DNA from 4 places in the Paracoccus sp. NFXS7 genome. Region 4 is predicted to be linked to each of the others. Evidence: riboswitches for the same ligand, from Rfam matches in the RefSeq annotation. Region 4 holds a riboswitch; each other region holds the start of a gene.

Region 1 (3,786 bases), on a different contig from region 4:
CAGCCAGAACATGATGCCGCGCGCCTGTTCCGCGCTGGCCGACCGCGCGATGATGAAGCTGGTCAGGGCGTTGAACAGCTGCGACCCGGCGATGCCTGCCAGCACGATCTGCGCGGCACCCCGCGCCCCCGGACCGCCGCCCGACAGGCGCGCCAACCCCACCACCAACGCAAAGGCCGCGATCGCGCCCAGCAGCGCGCCCGCCGACATCGGCACGAACCCCGCGCCGATCCCCGCCACCGCGACCGTCACGGCCCCCGTAGACGCCCCGGCCGAGATGCCCAGCAGATAGGGGTCGGCCAGTGCGTTGCGCAACAGCGTCTGCAGGACCAGCCCCGAGATCGCCAGCCCCGCTCCGCAGGCCCCCGCCACCAGCGCGCGCGGCAGGCGGTAAGCCCAGACGATACCCTGATCGATCGGGTCCAGCGGATAGCCCGCACCCAGCATCTGGTTGGCCAGCGCCTGCCAGACGGTCGAGAGCGGGATCGGCGTTTCCCCCAGGGCGGTGCCGGCCAGGGGGGCCGCCACGATCAGCAGCGACACCCACAGCCAGACCGGGGCCAAGGGGCGGCGGACGGTCGGCACCCCGACATCGGCGGTCATTCGGACAGCCCGTCCATGCCCGCCGCCAAGGCCTCCAGCCCGTCGATCATGCGGATGCCGGGATGCAGCGCCTCGGCGTCCAGGATGACGATGCGATCCCGGCGCACGGCGGTCATCCGGCGCGTGACCGGGTCCGTTTTCAGAAAGCGCAGCTTTGCCTCGACATCGTCGGCGGGAAAGCGGCGGCGGTCCATGCGCGCAATCACCAGCACCGAGGGGTCGGCACGGGCGATCGTCTCCCACCCCACGGCGGGCCATTCCTCGTCCGAGGTCACGACGTTGCGTAGGCCAAGGCGGTCCATCATCCAGGCCGGGACGCCCATCCCGCCCGCCATGTAGGGGTCCAGCGCCAGATCGGCCGAGGAGAACCAGACCGCCGCGGACGCATCCGGCAGGTCCATCGCCCGCGCGCGCTCCACGACCGCCGCCTCTCGGGCCTGCAGGTCGGCGATCAGCGCCCGGCCCGCGTCCTGCGCGTCCATGACCCGCGCGATCTGGTCGATGCCGTCCCACAGGGTCGCGATGTCGAAGGGCGCAAGGCGGGTGCCGTCGGCGCCCACGCTGTTGTCCTTGCCCTGGCAGTCCGTGGGCATGACATAGGCCGGAATGCCCAGATCGGCGAACTGTCGGCGCGTGCCGACCGCCCCTTGGTCCCCGATCATCCAGGCGAACATCGTCGGCACGAAGCCGGGCCGCCGGTTCACCACCGATTCAAAGCTGGGCGTATCGTCGCTGATGCGGTCCACCGTGGCGTCATCCTCCGCAAAGGCGGGCAGCACCGGGGTGAACCACAGCGCGGTCCCGGCCATCCGGTCCGCCTGGCCCAGCGCATACAGGATCTCGGTCGTGGACTGGCCGATCGACACGACGTTGTCGGGACGCGCGGGGATGGTCACTTGGTACCCGCAATTGTCGATCACCAGCGGATAGTCGGTCGGCGCGGCAAGGGCCGCCTGGCCCAGGCCCAGCGCCACCGCGGTCGTCAGGAAGATTCTTGTCGTCATGGTCGTCCTTCATGAAACGAAGGACGGGGCTGAAAAAGGCGCAGAGGCGTCACCGGGGTCCCACCCACCTTCGCGGTCGCGTCGGACGAAGGCCGTGGATCGGCGCATGCGGTCTTTCTCCGGGGCACCCCGCCCGGGTTGGTTCAGGTCATGATGGCAGGTCTCCTGACTTGCGGATCGCGGCCTTCCCCGCCTTCCCGGCGCAGGGGGCGCCAGTGGCATCATGGGGTCGGCTACCGCTTACAGTTGCGGGGGCAGTCGCGGATTCGGCGCCTGATGGCTACACCTCACCACGTTCCCTTTTCACCCTGCCGGGGCCTTGGCCGGCACGGGAACCATCACGGACGGAAATGCCGCCGGGTGGGGACAAAGTCAACCGCCGCGGCAAGCAGCCCGCAGCCGACCCGGCCGCCACGGCCGACGCACTGCGACACCCGCGGCTTATGCCAGCCTGATCCCGGCGACCGGTGCGCCGCAGGTCGAACGCGCTGGCGCCCTGCGGGGGAAGGAGTTGGTCGCAGTCCTTCCTGCCAGGCATGGATGGGGGGTCGGATGCAGGGCGATCCGGCGCCTGACACCGGAGGGCTTCAAACCTTGCCGGGCCTCTTTCGCCACAGGTGGCGAAGGTCCAGCCGGGGATAGTCCCGCTCGATCTGGCTGCCCCAGAACAGGCCTGCGATCGGGGCGTCGGGATGGTCGGGGTCAAGACCATAGTCGATCTGGGCGATGCGTTCGGCCGGCATGTGAAGGGTGTATCGCAGGAACAGGAACTGCTCCAGCCAGGCGTCATGGTCCTTGTTCGTGAACAGGTCCGGGCGGGGGACGGGTTCGGGGTCGTGCATGGTGGGTCAGCCTTGGGTGACGGATCCCGATTGTCCGTCAATCCGCCTGCCGGTGCAACATTCCCGTCCCCGAACGAAAAGGGGGCACGCCGCATCCGGCATGCCCCCCGATCCACGGCAGGCGATCAGTAGATCGCCAGGGCCGGGAACAGGATCAGCAGGCCCACCGCCAGGATCTGCAACCCTATGAAGGGCAGCAGGGCGCGGAAGATCTCTCCCAGCGAGATGTCCGGCGGGGTCACCGACTTCAGGTAGAAGGCGGCGGGCCCGAAGGGCGGCGACAGGAAGCTGACCTGCATGTTCATCGCGAACAGCACGCCGAACCAGACGGGGTCGTATCCCAGGCTGACGATGATCGGCACGAAGATCGGCATGGTCAGCAGCGCGATGCCGACCCAGTCCAGGAACATGCCCAGCACGAACAGGATCGCCATCATGAACAGGATGATGATCGTCGGGTTGTCGCTGATGCCGGTGATCAGTTCCGACACGAAGTTGATGCCGCCCATCAGGTTGAAGACGCCCACCAGGGCGGATGCGCCGATGCCGATCCAGACGATCATGCCGACCGTCTGCAGCGTCTGCATTGCCGCGCCGCGCAGAAGGCCCCAGGTGAATTCGCCGCGGATCACGGTCGAGATCAGCACGCCCGCCACGCCCACGGCGCTGGCCTCGGTCACGGATGCGATGCCGCCATAGATGGAGCCCAGCACCATAATCACGACCAGGATCGGCAGGAACAGGCCCTTGAGCAGGCGCAGCTTTTCGTCCCGCGGGACGCGGGCGGTGACGGCCGGGGGCACGTCGCCCGGCGTCAGCCAGGCACGGATCAGCACATAGGCCACATAGAGCAGTGCCAGCATGAAGCCCGGCACGAAGGCGGCCGTGAACAGGTCGCCGATCGAGACGTTCGCGGTCAGGCCATAGATGATCAGCACGATCGAGGGCGGCACCATGGTCCCCAGGCTGCCGCCCGCGCAGACAACCCCGATGGCCAGCTTGCGGTCATAGCCCTGGGCCAGCATCTGGGGCAGCGCGATCAGGCCCAGCAGCACGACCTCTCCGCCGATGATGCCGGACATGGCGGCCAGGATGACGGCCACGAAGATCGTCTGGACTGCCACGCCGCCGCGGATGCGGCCGCCGACCAGGCGCATCGCCTCGAACAGGTCGCGGGCGATGCCGCTGCGGTCCAGGATCGCGGCCATCAGCACGAACATCGGCACCGACACGAAGACGAAGCTGGACACGAAGGTATAGACGCGGCTGGTGATCAGCGGCACCACGTTCGGGCCGAACCATCCCAGCGCGAAGATCAGCGTGACCAGCAGCGTGAC
Region 2 (3,786 bases), on a different contig from region 4:
TCTGGTCCGCGATGGGCGAACAGATCCGCCGGTTGCGGGCGCTAGACATCCCCTTCGACGTGACGCCGGGCGTGCCCAGCTTTGCCGCCGCCGCCGCCGCACTGCAGGCGGAGCTGACCCTGCCCGGTCTGGCGCAGTCGGTGGTGCTGACCCGCACGCCGGGGCGCGCCTCGACCATGCCCGAGGGCGAGACGCTGGCGGCCTTCGCCGCGACCGGGGCGACGCTGGCGATCCACCTGTCGATCCACGCGCTGGATCGGGTGGTGGCCGATCTGACCCCGCATTACGGCCCTAATTGCCCGGTGGCGGTGGTCTGGCGGGCCAGCTGGCCGGACCAGCGGGTGATCCGCGCGACGCTGGCCACCGTGCACGCGCAGGGCATCGACCGGACCGCGCTGATCCTGGTCGGGCCCGCGCTGGCGGGCGAGGGGTTCGAAGACAGCCGTCTTTACGCCGCCGATTACGACCGCCGCTATCGCCCCGTGGGCAACGCGCCGAGGTTTCCTGAATGACGCGCCCCCTGACGCCGGGCCTGATGATCTCGGCCCCCGCATCGGGGACCGGCAAGACGATGCTGATGCTGGGCCTGCTGACCGCGCTGCGCAGGCGCGGGCTGGTGGTGCAGCCCTTCAAGTCGGGGCCCGACTACATCGATCCGGGGTTCCACTTCGCGGCCTCGGGGCGGGCCAGCTTCAACCTGGATGCCTGGGCGATGGAGCCGGGGCGCCTGATCGCTCATGCGACCGGCCAGGCGAACGCCGATCTGGTCTTGGCCGAGGGGTCGATGGGCCTGTTCGACGGGGTCGCGACGAAGGGGGAAACCGGCATCGGCTCCAGCGCCGAGATCGCCCACATGATGGGCTGGCCGGTGGTGCTGATCCTGGATGTCAGCGGGCAGGCACAGTCGGCGGCGGCCACGGCGCGGGGCTTTGCCACGCTGCGCCCCGACCTGCCCTTCGCGGGGGTGGTGCTGAACCGCGTGGCCTCGCCGCGCCATGACCGGCTGATCCGCGAGGGGATGGATGAGGCGGGCATCCGCGTGCTGGGCAGCCTGCCGCGTCAGGGCACCATCACCCTTCCCGAACGCCATCTGGGCCTGATCCAGGCCGAGGAGACGGCGGGCCTGCAGGCCATCCTGGACCATGCGGGCGATTTCATCGCGGCGCATTGCGATCTGGAGGCGATCATCGCAGCCGCCGCGCATCGCGCCCTGCCCGAGGCGCCTGCGCCCCGACCGCTGACGCCCCCCGGCGGGCGGATCGCGCTGGCCCGCGACGCGGCCTTCAGCTTCGTCTATCCGCATGTGCTGGAGGCGTGGCGGCGGGCGGGGGCCACGATCCTGCCCTTCTCTCCGCTGGCGGATGAGGGGCCAGATGACAGCGCCGACTGCTGCTGGCTGCCAGGCGGATACCCGGAGTTGCACGCGCCCCGGCTGGCCGCCTGCGACGGGTTCCGCACGGCCATGCACCGCTTTGCGGGAACGCGGCCGGTGCATGGGGAATGCGGGGGATACATGGCGCTTGGGGCAGGTCTGGTGGACGCTGCTGGAAAGCGACACCAGATGTTGGGGCTTCTGGGGTTGGAGACCAGCTATGCCAAACGCCGGATGCATCTGGGGTACCGCCGCGCCGATCCGCTGACCGCCCTGCCGGGACTGGGTCGCACGGCGCTGCGGGGGCATGAATTCCACTATGCCTCGATCCTGTCCCAGCCCGATGCACCCCTGGCGCGCGTGACCGACGCGACCGGCGCCGCGGTGGAGGAAACCGGCAGCCACCGGACGATGTCCGGGGGCGGGCATGTGACCGGCACGTTCTTTCACCTGATCGCCCCGGCCGCGACTTGACGCAGGCCCTGCGATCCCGTCTATCTGACCGTCTGAATGGTGCCCGTCAGGCGTGAAACGCCGGGCTTCATCGGGAACGGGGAAGGGTGGACCCAATCGCGGCACCCGAAGCCCCGGCCGCCCCCGCGACTGTATGCGGAGAGCGCGCGTCACCCATGCCACTGGAGCGATCCGGGAAGGCCGACGCCGCGCCCGGACCCGCAAGCCAGGAAACCGGCCATGTCAGGCAACCCCATGCCGTCGGGTGGACGGCCACAGGAGGATGACATGCACATCGAAGAGGGCGTCGTCACCGGCGCCAAGCTGATACTGGGCTATGCCACGGCCGCCACGGCCGGGCTTTACGCGCTGAGGCTGGCGGCCCAGGCCCTGCGCGCGCAGGGCGGGGCGTCGCTGGCGGCGCGCGGGGCGCTGGCGACGGCCGCGACCTTCGTGTTCTTCCAGGTCCTGCCCACCGCGCCCGTGGGCGTGTCCGAGGTGCACCTGATCCTGGGATCGACGCTGTTCCTGATCCTGGGCGCGGCGCCGGCGGCGATCGGGCTGGCCCTGGGCCTGCTGATCCAGGGACTGTTCTTCGCGCCGTTCGATCTGCCGCAATACGGGATGAACGTGACCACACTGCTGGTGCCGCTATTCGCGCTGCAGGCGGTGGCGCGGCGGGTGATTGCGCCGGACACCGCCTATGTGGACCTGCGCTATGGTCAGGCGCTGGCGTTGTCGGCGGCCTATCAGGGGGGCATCGTGGCCTGGGTCGCGTTCTGGGCGTTCTATGGTCAGGGCGCCGGTGCGACGGCGGGGGTCCTGTCCTTCGGCGCGGCCTATCTGCTGGTCATCGTGGTCGAGCCGCTGGTCGATCTGGCCGCGCTGGCGGGCGCCAAGGCGGCGCGCGGCCTGCGCGGCAGCGGGCTGGTGACGCCCCGGCTCTACGCATGATCGATCTGGTGCTGATCGGGGCCGGCACGGGCCATCCCGACCACCTGACCCTGCAGGGCGTCCGCGCCCTGCAGGAGGCCGATCTGGTCCTGATCCCCCGCAAGGGCGCCGGGAAGGAGGATCTGGCCCATCTGCGCCGCGCGATGCTGGACCGCCACCGCCCCGGCGGCGCCGTGGCCCAGATCGACCTGCCGGTGCGCGATGCAAACCTGCCCTATCTGGAGGCCGTCGACCAATGGCATGATGCCATCGCGCAAGCTTGGGCGGCGGCCGTCGCGGCGGCGCTGCCGCAGGGCGGGACGGTGGCGATGCTGGTCTGGGGCGACCCGTCGCTCTATGACAGCAGCCTGCGCATTGCCGCGCGTCTGGACTGGCGCGCACGGGTGATCCCGGGAATCACCGCGATCCAGGCCCTGTGCGCTGCCCATGCCATTCCGCTGAACGCCCTGGGATCCGAGGTGCGGATCACCACCGGGCGGCGGCTGCGCGACGCGGGCTTTCCCGGCGACGCCGACCGGGTCGTGGTGATGCTGGACGGCACCTGCGCCTTTGCGACGCTGCCCCCGAAGGGCCTGCAGATCTGGTGGGGCGCCTATCTGGGCATGCCCGAACAACTGCTGGAGGCGGGCCCCTTGACCGAGGCCGGACCGCGGATCGAGGCGGCACGCGCCGCCGCCCGGGCCGCGCATGGCTGGATCATGGATTGCTATCTGCTGGCCCGCGACGATGCAGCGTGACCGGCGCGCGGGACGTCAGGATGTCAGGCGGGTCGCGTCGTTGATCGTGCAGTCCCATGTCAGCCCGCCGTTCCGACCGGATGCGGGAAGCCCATGCCCCTCCAGCCACTTGACCTGACCGTCAGGCAGACGGATGCGCCAGCGATGGTGCCACGGGATCATTCCAGCGGCAGAGTTTCCGAACGATGCGCGGGCCAGCGGATAATCCTCGACCATGCAGAAGGCGAAGACATCGCCGAACCGCGCCATGTATTCGGCGGCCGGGATGCC
Region 3 (3,786 bases), on a different contig from region 4:
CATGGCGGGTTCGTCGGTGGTATCGTCGCCCGCAAAGACCGGCACGCGCCCGGCAAAGGGCTCAAGCGTCATCAGATGGGCCAGCGCGCTGTCCTTGCCGACGCCGCCGGGGCGCAGTTCGACCGCCATCTTGGCGGGCTGCAGCACCAGGTGCGGGTTCCGGTCGGCCAGATCCTGCATCACCTCCTCGACAAAGGCGCGCAGATCGGGGGCGTCCCGATAATGCAGTGCGACGCCATGGGGCTTTTCCTCGACCAACAGGGCGGGATGGGGCGCGGCGGCGGCATAGGCCGCGGCATGAAGGGGGCCCGCGTCGAAATCGACCCGGTGCAGGGTCTGGATGCGGCCGGGGCGCAGCGACAGTTCGGCGCCGTGGCTGCCCGCCACGATGCCCTCGAACCCATCCATATGTCCGCGCAGGTCGGCCACGTCGCGCCCCGAGATCAGCGCCACCGCACCCCCCTGCCGCCGGTACAGCGCCGCCAGCCGGTCGCGCAGCGCCTGCGTGACAACGACCGCATCGGGCCGGGGGGCGATGTCGACCAGGCAACCATCGAAATCGAGAAACAGCGCGGCGTCGGGGGCAAGCGGGGGTGGGGTCACGTCAGGCGGGCTCCGGCGATTGGGATATACCAAAGGGAACCCGTGACTCCCCCCGAGGGTTCACCGCCGCGTGAGGTTTTTTGACCGCCGACCGGCGCGCGTCAGTATTCGACCCCGGCCTGCGCCTTGATCCCAGACCGGAACGGATGCTTGATCTGGGTCATCTCGGTCACCAGATCAGCGGCCTCGATCAGCGCGTCGGGGGCGCCGCGCCCGGTCAGCACCACATGGGTCATGGCGGGCTTTTCCGCCTGCAGAAAGGCCACCACATCGGCCGCGTCCAGATAACCATAGCGCAGCGCGATGTTGATCTCGTCCAGCAGGACCATGCGGATGGCCGGGTCACGGATCAGGTCCTGCGCGCGCGCCCATCCGGCCTGCGCCATGGCGATGTCGCGGGACTTGTCCTGCGTCTCCCAGGTAAAGCCCTCGCCCATGGCGTGGAACTGGCAGATGTCGGTGAAATGCGTGGTCAGCAGCGTGCGTTCGCCCGTGTCCCACGCGCCCTTGATGAACTGCACAACGGCGCAGGGCATCCCGTGCGCGATGGAGCGCATGATCATGCCGAACCCCGATGACGACTTGCCCTTGCCCGGCCCGGTATGGACGATGATCAGGCCCTTTTCGCCGGTCTTGGTCTCCATCATGCGGTCGCGGGCGGCCTTTTTCTTGGCCATCTTGGCGGCGTGGCGGTCCTGATCCTCGGCGGAAATCGGGTCGGTCTGCGTCATCGGGTCGCTCCTTGCGGTTGACAAACGGCGGGTGCGGGGGTTTGGGTGAGGGCGTGTTGGTTCCTGTCTATGACAGGCGAAGAGGGAATGCGACAAGGCCCCGGGTCATCAGACCCGCGACCCCAAGCGCAGCCGCCCCCGCGACCGTGACCGGAGAGGTCGCCCGATCCACTGGCCCCGATTGGGGCTGGGAAGGTGGGACGACCGTCGGGGCATCCGCCCCTGGATCCGCAAGCCGGGAGACCTGCCAGCACCTGACGATGACGGGCGAACGGGGTGTTTCGCGACCGGCAGGTGATGGCCGGATGCCCCGTGCCGCCTCCTCTCGGACGCCCCTTGCCGCAACAAGGAAGGGGCCGCGATGCGCGCCGTTCTGCATGTCTGCACCACCTGTCGCGGCACCGTGCCCGACCCGGTTCCCAATGCCGCAGGGACCGATGCCGCAAGGACGGATGCCCTTGGCCTGGACACGCCGCGCCTTGGCGCTCGGCTGCACGACCTGCTGTCCCGCACCGCCCCCGACGGCGTCGAGATCCGCCCCGTCGAATGCCTTTCCGCCTGTTCGCAGGGCTGTTCCGTCGCGCTGTCCGCGCCGGGCAAGTGGTCCTATGTCTATGGCCGCCTGACGCTGGACGACGCCGCCGACATCCTGTCGGGCGCGCGCGCCTATGCCGGAACCGCCGACGGCATCGTGCCGTGGCGCGAACGCCCCGCCGTCTTCCGCAAACAGAGCCTTGCCCGCATCCCCCCGCATACCCTGTCGCAGGAGTGACCATGATCGACCTTATCAAGACCCCCGTCACCGTGATCACCGGCTTTCTGGGGTCGGGCAAGACGACCCTGGTGCGCCATCTGATGGCCAACCCCCAGGGGCTGCGCCTTGCGGTGATCGTGAACGAATTCGGCACGATGGGCGTGGATGGAGAGATCCTGAAGGGTTGCGCCGACGCCTCCTGCCCGGCCGAGAATATCGTCGAGCTGTCGAACGGCTGCATCTGCTGCACCGTCGCCGACGACTTCATCCCCACGCTGGAGGCGCTGATGGCGCTTCCCGCCCGCCCGGACCACATCCTGATCGAGACGTCCGGGCTGGCGCTGCCGAAACCGTTGCTCAAGGCCTTCGACTGGCCCGCCATCCGCTCGCGCATCACCGTGGACGGCGTGATCGCCTTGGCCGATGCCGAGGCCGTGGCAGCAGGTCGCTTCGCCCCCGACGTGGCGGCGGTGGACGCGCAGCGCGCCGCCGACCCCGGCCTGGACCACGAGACGCCCCTGTCCGAGGTCTTCGAGGATCAGATCGCCTGCGCCGACGTGATCCTGCTGACCAAGGCCGATCTGGCCGGACCGGAGGGCGTCGCCGCCGCCCGCGCCGCGATCGAGGCCGAGCTGCCCCGCCCCCTGCCCATTCTGACCGTGACCGAGGGCGCGGTCGATCCGCGCCTGATCCTGGGCCTGGGCAAGGCCGCCGAGGACGACCTGGACGCCCGCCCCAGCCATCACGACGGCGCCGAAGACCACGAGCATGAGGATTTCGACACCGTCGTCATCGACCTGCCCGAGATTACCGACCCGGCCGATCTGGCCGCCCGCATCGCCCGTCTGGCCGCCGAGCAGAACGTGCTGCGCGTCAAGGGCCATGTCGCCGTCGCGGGCAAGCCCATGCGCCTTCTGGTGCAGGCCGTGGGCTCGCGGGTGCGCCATCAGTACGACCGCCCGTGGGGCCAGACCCCGCGCCGGTCGCGCCTTGTGGTGATCGCGGAGCATGACGACGTGAACCCCGACGCGATCCGCGCCGTGCTGGAGGGTGTCCCCGCCTGATGCATGTCATCTTCCGCGAACAGGTCGGGCTTGAAAAGTCTGACGCCCCCTATGATCCCGGTCAGACCCCCGGCGATCTGGTGGTCCTGTCCTTTTCGGACAGCGACCTGGGGGCCTTTGCGGAAGGCTGGCGGCGCGCGGCGGGGGGGCTTCCGCCCACGCGGCTGTGCAACCTGGTGGCACTGCGGCACCCGGTCTCGGTCGACACCTATGTCGAGAACACCCTGTCGGGCGCGCGCGGCATCCTGATCCGGTTGATCGGTGGCGAGGCTTACTGGCCCTATGGCCTGGCGTCGGTGCAGGACCTGGCGCGCAGGCGCGGCATCGCGCTGGCCGTGCTGCCAGCGGACGGCCGCGACGATCTACGGCTGGAGGAGATCTCGACCGTTCCCCCCTCGGTCCTGCGCGTGCTGCGGCGGCATTGCGACCAAGGCGGCGCGGTCGCGGCGCAGGCGGCGCTGGCGCAGATGGCCATCGCATCGGGCCTGCAGGCCGCGCCCGTGCCGGGGGTCAAGACCCTGCCCGCGATGGGGTTCTACGATCCCAACCGGGGGGTGGTCGCCGATCCGGGCCCTATTGCGGCGCTGGTCACCTTCTATCGCAGCTGGCTGGCGGCGGCGGATGTGGCGCCCAT
Region 4 (3,786 bases):
ACCTTGCCCGCGACATCGCCAAGGCCCGTGCCGAAGGCCACGCCATAGGTGTTCAGCGCATGGCTGACGATGCGGTTGGCGTCGAACCCGTCCGGCGTGCGGATCGCGCTGACGCTGTCGGAATACAGCGCGGGTCGCGCAGCGCACAGCGTCATGCCCCATGCCGCGACGGCCTGGCGGACGCCTTCGGCGATGCGGTGATGACGGGCAAAGACGTTCTCCAGCCCCTCGTCCAGCAGCATGTCGGTGGCGACCTTCAGCCCGTTCAGCAGCCCGACGGGCGGCGTATAGGGAAAGCCGTTCGCGGCATAGCCCCGCGCCATGTCGCGGATGTCGAAGAAGGTGCGCGGCAGGCCCGCGCCCTCGACCGCGGCCATCGCCTTGGGCGAAAAGCCGACGATCGCCAGGCCGGGGGGCAGCATGAAGCCCTTCTGCGACCCGGTGACAGCGACATCGACGCCCCATTCGTCCATCCGGAAGTCATAGCAGGCGATGGAGCTGACCCCGTCCACGAACAGCATCGCGGGATGCCCCGCCCGGTCCAGCGCGCGGCGGACCGCGGCGATGTCCGACCGGACGCCGGTGGCGGTTTCGTTATGCGTGGCCAGGACCGCCTTGATGCGATGGGCCGTGTCGGCGGTCAGGATCTCCTCGAACCGGTCGGTGGGGATACCTTCGCCCCAGGACTGGTCCACGATCTGGACGTCAAGGCCGTGCCGCTGGCACATGTCGATCCAGCGGTGGCTGAACATGCCGTTGCGCGTGGCCAGAACCGCGTCGCCCGCCGACAGCGTGTTGGTGATCGCCGTCTCCCACCCGCCGGTGCCGGTAGAGGGGAACACGAAGACCTGCGCCTGCGTCGATTTCAGGACCTTTTTGACCCCCTCCAGCGCGGGATGCAGGATCTTTCCAAACATCGGGCTGCGATGGTCAATTGTGGGCATGTCGACGGCCTTGCGAAGCACCTCGGGGATGTTCGTCGGGCCGGGAATGAAGATCGGGTTCTGGGTGCTCACGGTCGGCTCCTCCTTGATGCGACAAGGTGTAGCACGGGTCCGCAAACCGGTAAATTTTTTTGAAATCGTTTTTCGGAAATCTGGTTTAATGCAGGTTTCGCAGCGAAATCATGGGCGCTTGATTTTTTCATTGCCGAAAAACGGCTTTCATGAAATTATTTTTCTGTGGTGTTACAGACGGAAGGGGCGTGATTCCGATGCAGCAGCCGGTGCGCAAGCGGGGACGGCCAAGAGGCGGCAAGGCCGATCAGCCCGCCGCCAGCATCCAGGCCCTGGACCGCGGGCTGGACGTGCTGGAGGCCCTGGCCGCGCATGAGGGGATCACCCTGACCGGGCTGTCCACGCATCTGGACCAGTCCCCCGCCACCATGCACCGCGTCCTGGCCACCCTGGAACACCGTCGCTATGTCGAGAACAATCCCGACCGGCAGGAGTGGTTCATCGGCCCCGAGGCGTTCCGCCTTGGTTCGGCCTTCCTGCGCCGCACCAACATCGTCGAACGCAGCCGTGCGGTGATGCGCGACCTGATGGCCCTGACCGGAGAGACGGCCAACCTGGGCATCGAACGCGACGGCGACGTGCTGTTTGTCAGCCAGGTCGAGACGCATCAGACGATCCGCGCGTTTTTCCCGCCCGGCACCCGGTCTCCGCTGCACGCATCGGGGATCGGCAAGGCGCTGCTGGCGGCGTTCGACCAGACGCGGCTGGCGATGTTCCTGCGCGACGCGACCTTCACCCGGTTCACAGACAAGACCATCGCCGACGCGGACGCGCTGCAGGCAGACATCGCCCTGATCCGCCATCGCGGCTTTGCCTTTGACGACGAGGAGCGCACCCTGGGAATGCGCTGTGTCGCGGCCTCCATCGTCAACAGCTATGGCGAGGCGGTGGCCGGGGTGTCGGTGTCGGGCCCCACGAACCGCATGACCGATGCCGCCGTCGACCGCATCGGCGGCATGGTCGCCACCGCGGCGGAACGGATTTCGGCCGATCTGGGATCGGGCCGGGGCGGGCGGTGACCGCCTTTTGCCGGGCGTGGAACGGGTGGGCGAATCCCGTTGACAGCTCCGGGGCCTCTGCGCCACAAGGGCGCCGCTACGGTTCCGGCCTGCATGCCGGATCAAAAGGGAACACCGGTGACAATCCGGGGCTGCCCCCGCAACTGTAAGCGGAGAGTGATGGCCGATCATGCCACTGGAGCGATCCGGGAAGGCCGGCCAAGGCATCGACCCGCAAGCCAGGAGACCTGCCGCAGCACTCACCCATTTCCGGCGCGGGGCGTGCCAGGAAAGCGGCTGATCCGCAGTGGTGACAGTCACCGTCCTGCCGCGACCCACCGGGTCCGTGTGCCGGACATTTCTGTTTGCCGCAGGCCGTGCCTGCCTTGAAAGGTCCGTGCCGATGCGCCGTCCGATCTGTCTTCTGGCGACGCTTGTCGCCCTTCCCGTGACCGCCGCCGCGCAAGGTGCGGCACCGGGGGAACCCATCCTGCTGGACGAGATCGTGCTGACCGCCGGCATCACGCCCGTGGCCCAGGACGGCTATGCCCGCGCCCACACCGTCCTGACCGCGACCGAGATAGAGGATCGTGGCATCGTAACCGTCCAGGACGCCCTGCGCGCGCTGCCCGGCGTATCGGTCAGCGGCAGCGGCGCCAGCATCGCGCAGGTCCGCATCCGTGGCGCCGAGGCGAACCACACCCTGATCCTGATCGACGGCATCGAGGCGGCGGGGGGCGAGGACGAATACGTGCTGACCGGGCTGGAGACCACCGACATCGACCGGATCGAGGTGCTGCGCGGGCCGCAATCGGTGTTCTATGGATCGAACGCGTCGGCGGGGGTGATCAACATCATCACGCGCGACGCGCCCCAGGGCCTGTCCTATGGCGGCTCGGTCGAGGCCGGGAACGGCGGGGCGGCCTCGGTCCAAGTCAGCCGTCGTGGGGAGCGGGGCGGGCTGCGGCTGTCGCTGTCGGCGCGCGACGATCTGGGCTATGACCAGTCGGGCGATGGCGGCGGCAAGGACGGGATCAACCGCAAGACCGCCGTCCTGTCCGGCGACGTCCTGGCCACGGACGACCTGCGCCTTGGGGTGGCGCTGCGCCAGTCCACCGAGGATTACGGCTTCGACGCCGAGAACTTTGCCGCGACCGATGCCGAAAGCTATCTGGTCGATGCCGACCTGTTCGGCCGCCGCGACGAGTTTCAGGGCGGGGTCTGGGCGGAATATACCGCGTTGGACGGCCGCCTGGTCCAGCGCCTGGACTATCAGCACAGCATCACCCGGCAGAGCCAGGACAACAGCCCGTTCCGGCGCGGCCAGACCGAAAAGCTGAAATACCGCGCCAGCCTGGGGTTGGACGGGTCGGCCGCCGATGCCTCGCAGCTGCTGAACCTCCTGGCGGAACATCAGCGCGACAGCAACTCGACCGCGCCGGGGCAGTCCCGGGAGATGTCGTCGGTCGCGCTGGAATACCGCGCGATGCTGGCCAGCGGACTGGATGTCCAGGCCGGGCTGCGCCACGACGCGAACCGCGTCTTTGCCGATTTCACCAGCTGGAACCTGGGCCTGTCCTGGCAGATGCCCGACCGTCCGTTCCGCCTGCACGCATCCGCCGGGACGGGGCTGGTAAACCCGTCCTATTTTGAGCTGTATGCCGATGCCGACTTCTTCGGCACCGTCTATCAGGGCAATCCCGACCTGCGCCCGGAAAAGAACAGCGGCTTTGATCTGGGGGTCGAGGCGCAGCTGCCGGACGGTCGCGGGA

The links. Region 4 has a riboswitch for cobalamin ahead of LZ686_RS10015 (TonB-dependent receptor plug domain-containing protein). Riboswitches for the same ligand answer to the same signal wherever they lie in the genome.
Region 1: linked by a shared signal. The riboswitch ahead of LZ686_RS04615 (ABC transporter substrate-binding protein) and the one ahead of LZ686_RS10015 (TonB-dependent receptor plug domain-containing protein) in region 4 are both predicted to bind cobalamin.
Region 2: linked by a shared signal. The riboswitch ahead of LZ686_RS05640 (energy-coupling factor ABC transporter permease) and the one ahead of LZ686_RS10015 (TonB-dependent receptor plug domain-containing protein) in region 4 are both predicted to bind cobalamin.
Region 3: linked by a shared signal. The riboswitch ahead of LZ686_RS05580 (DUF1636 family protein) and the one ahead of LZ686_RS10015 (TonB-dependent receptor plug domain-containing protein) in region 4 are both predicted to bind cobalamin.

Annotation. Positions count from the first base shown of each region.
Region 1 is NZ_JAKEKV010000001.1:937,343-941,128, forward strand. It holds gene LZ686_RS04610 (FecCD family ABC transporter permease) at 1-603, opposite strand, end outside; gene LZ686_RS04615 (ABC transporter substrate-binding protein) at 600-1,607, opposite strand; cobalamin riboswitch at 1,746-1,962, opposite strand; gene LZ686_RS04620 (hypothetical protein) at 2,195-2,449, opposite strand; gene LZ686_RS04625 (TRAP transporter large permease) at 2,575-3,786, opposite strand, start outside.
Region 2 is NZ_JAKEKV010000002.1:193,841-197,626, forward strand. It holds gene cobM (precorrin-4 C(11)-methyltransferase) at 1-512, shown strand, start outside; gene LZ686_RS05635 (cobyrinic acid a,c-diamide synthase CobB) at 509-1,846, shown strand; cobalamin riboswitch at 1,868-2,082, shown strand; gene LZ686_RS05640 (energy-coupling factor ABC transporter permease) at 2,114-2,779, shown strand; gene cobF (precorrin-6A synthase (deacetylating)) at 2,776-3,516, shown strand; gene LZ686_RS05650 (GAF domain-containing protein) at 3,532-3,786, opposite strand, start outside.
Region 3 is NZ_JAKEKV010000002.1:181,875-185,660, forward strand. It holds gene otsB (trehalose-phosphatase) at 1-603, opposite strand, end outside; gene cobO (cob(I)yrinic acid a,c-diamide adenosyltransferase) at 705-1,334, opposite strand; cobalamin riboswitch at 1,375-1,600, shown strand; gene LZ686_RS05580 (DUF1636 family protein) at 1,696-2,106, shown strand; gene cobW (cobalamin biosynthesis protein CobW) at 2,109-3,152, shown strand; gene cobN (cobaltochelatase subunit CobN) at 3,152-3,786, shown strand, end outside.
Region 4 is NZ_JAKEKV010000005.1:11,004-14,789, reverse strand. It holds gene bhcA (L-aspartate--glyoxylate aminotransferase BhcA) at 1-1,016, opposite strand, end outside; gene bhcR (HTH-type transcriptional regulator BhcR) at 1,214-2,035, shown strand; cobalamin riboswitch at 2,098-2,284, shown strand; gene LZ686_RS10015 (TonB-dependent receptor plug domain-containing protein) at 2,418-3,786, shown strand, end outside.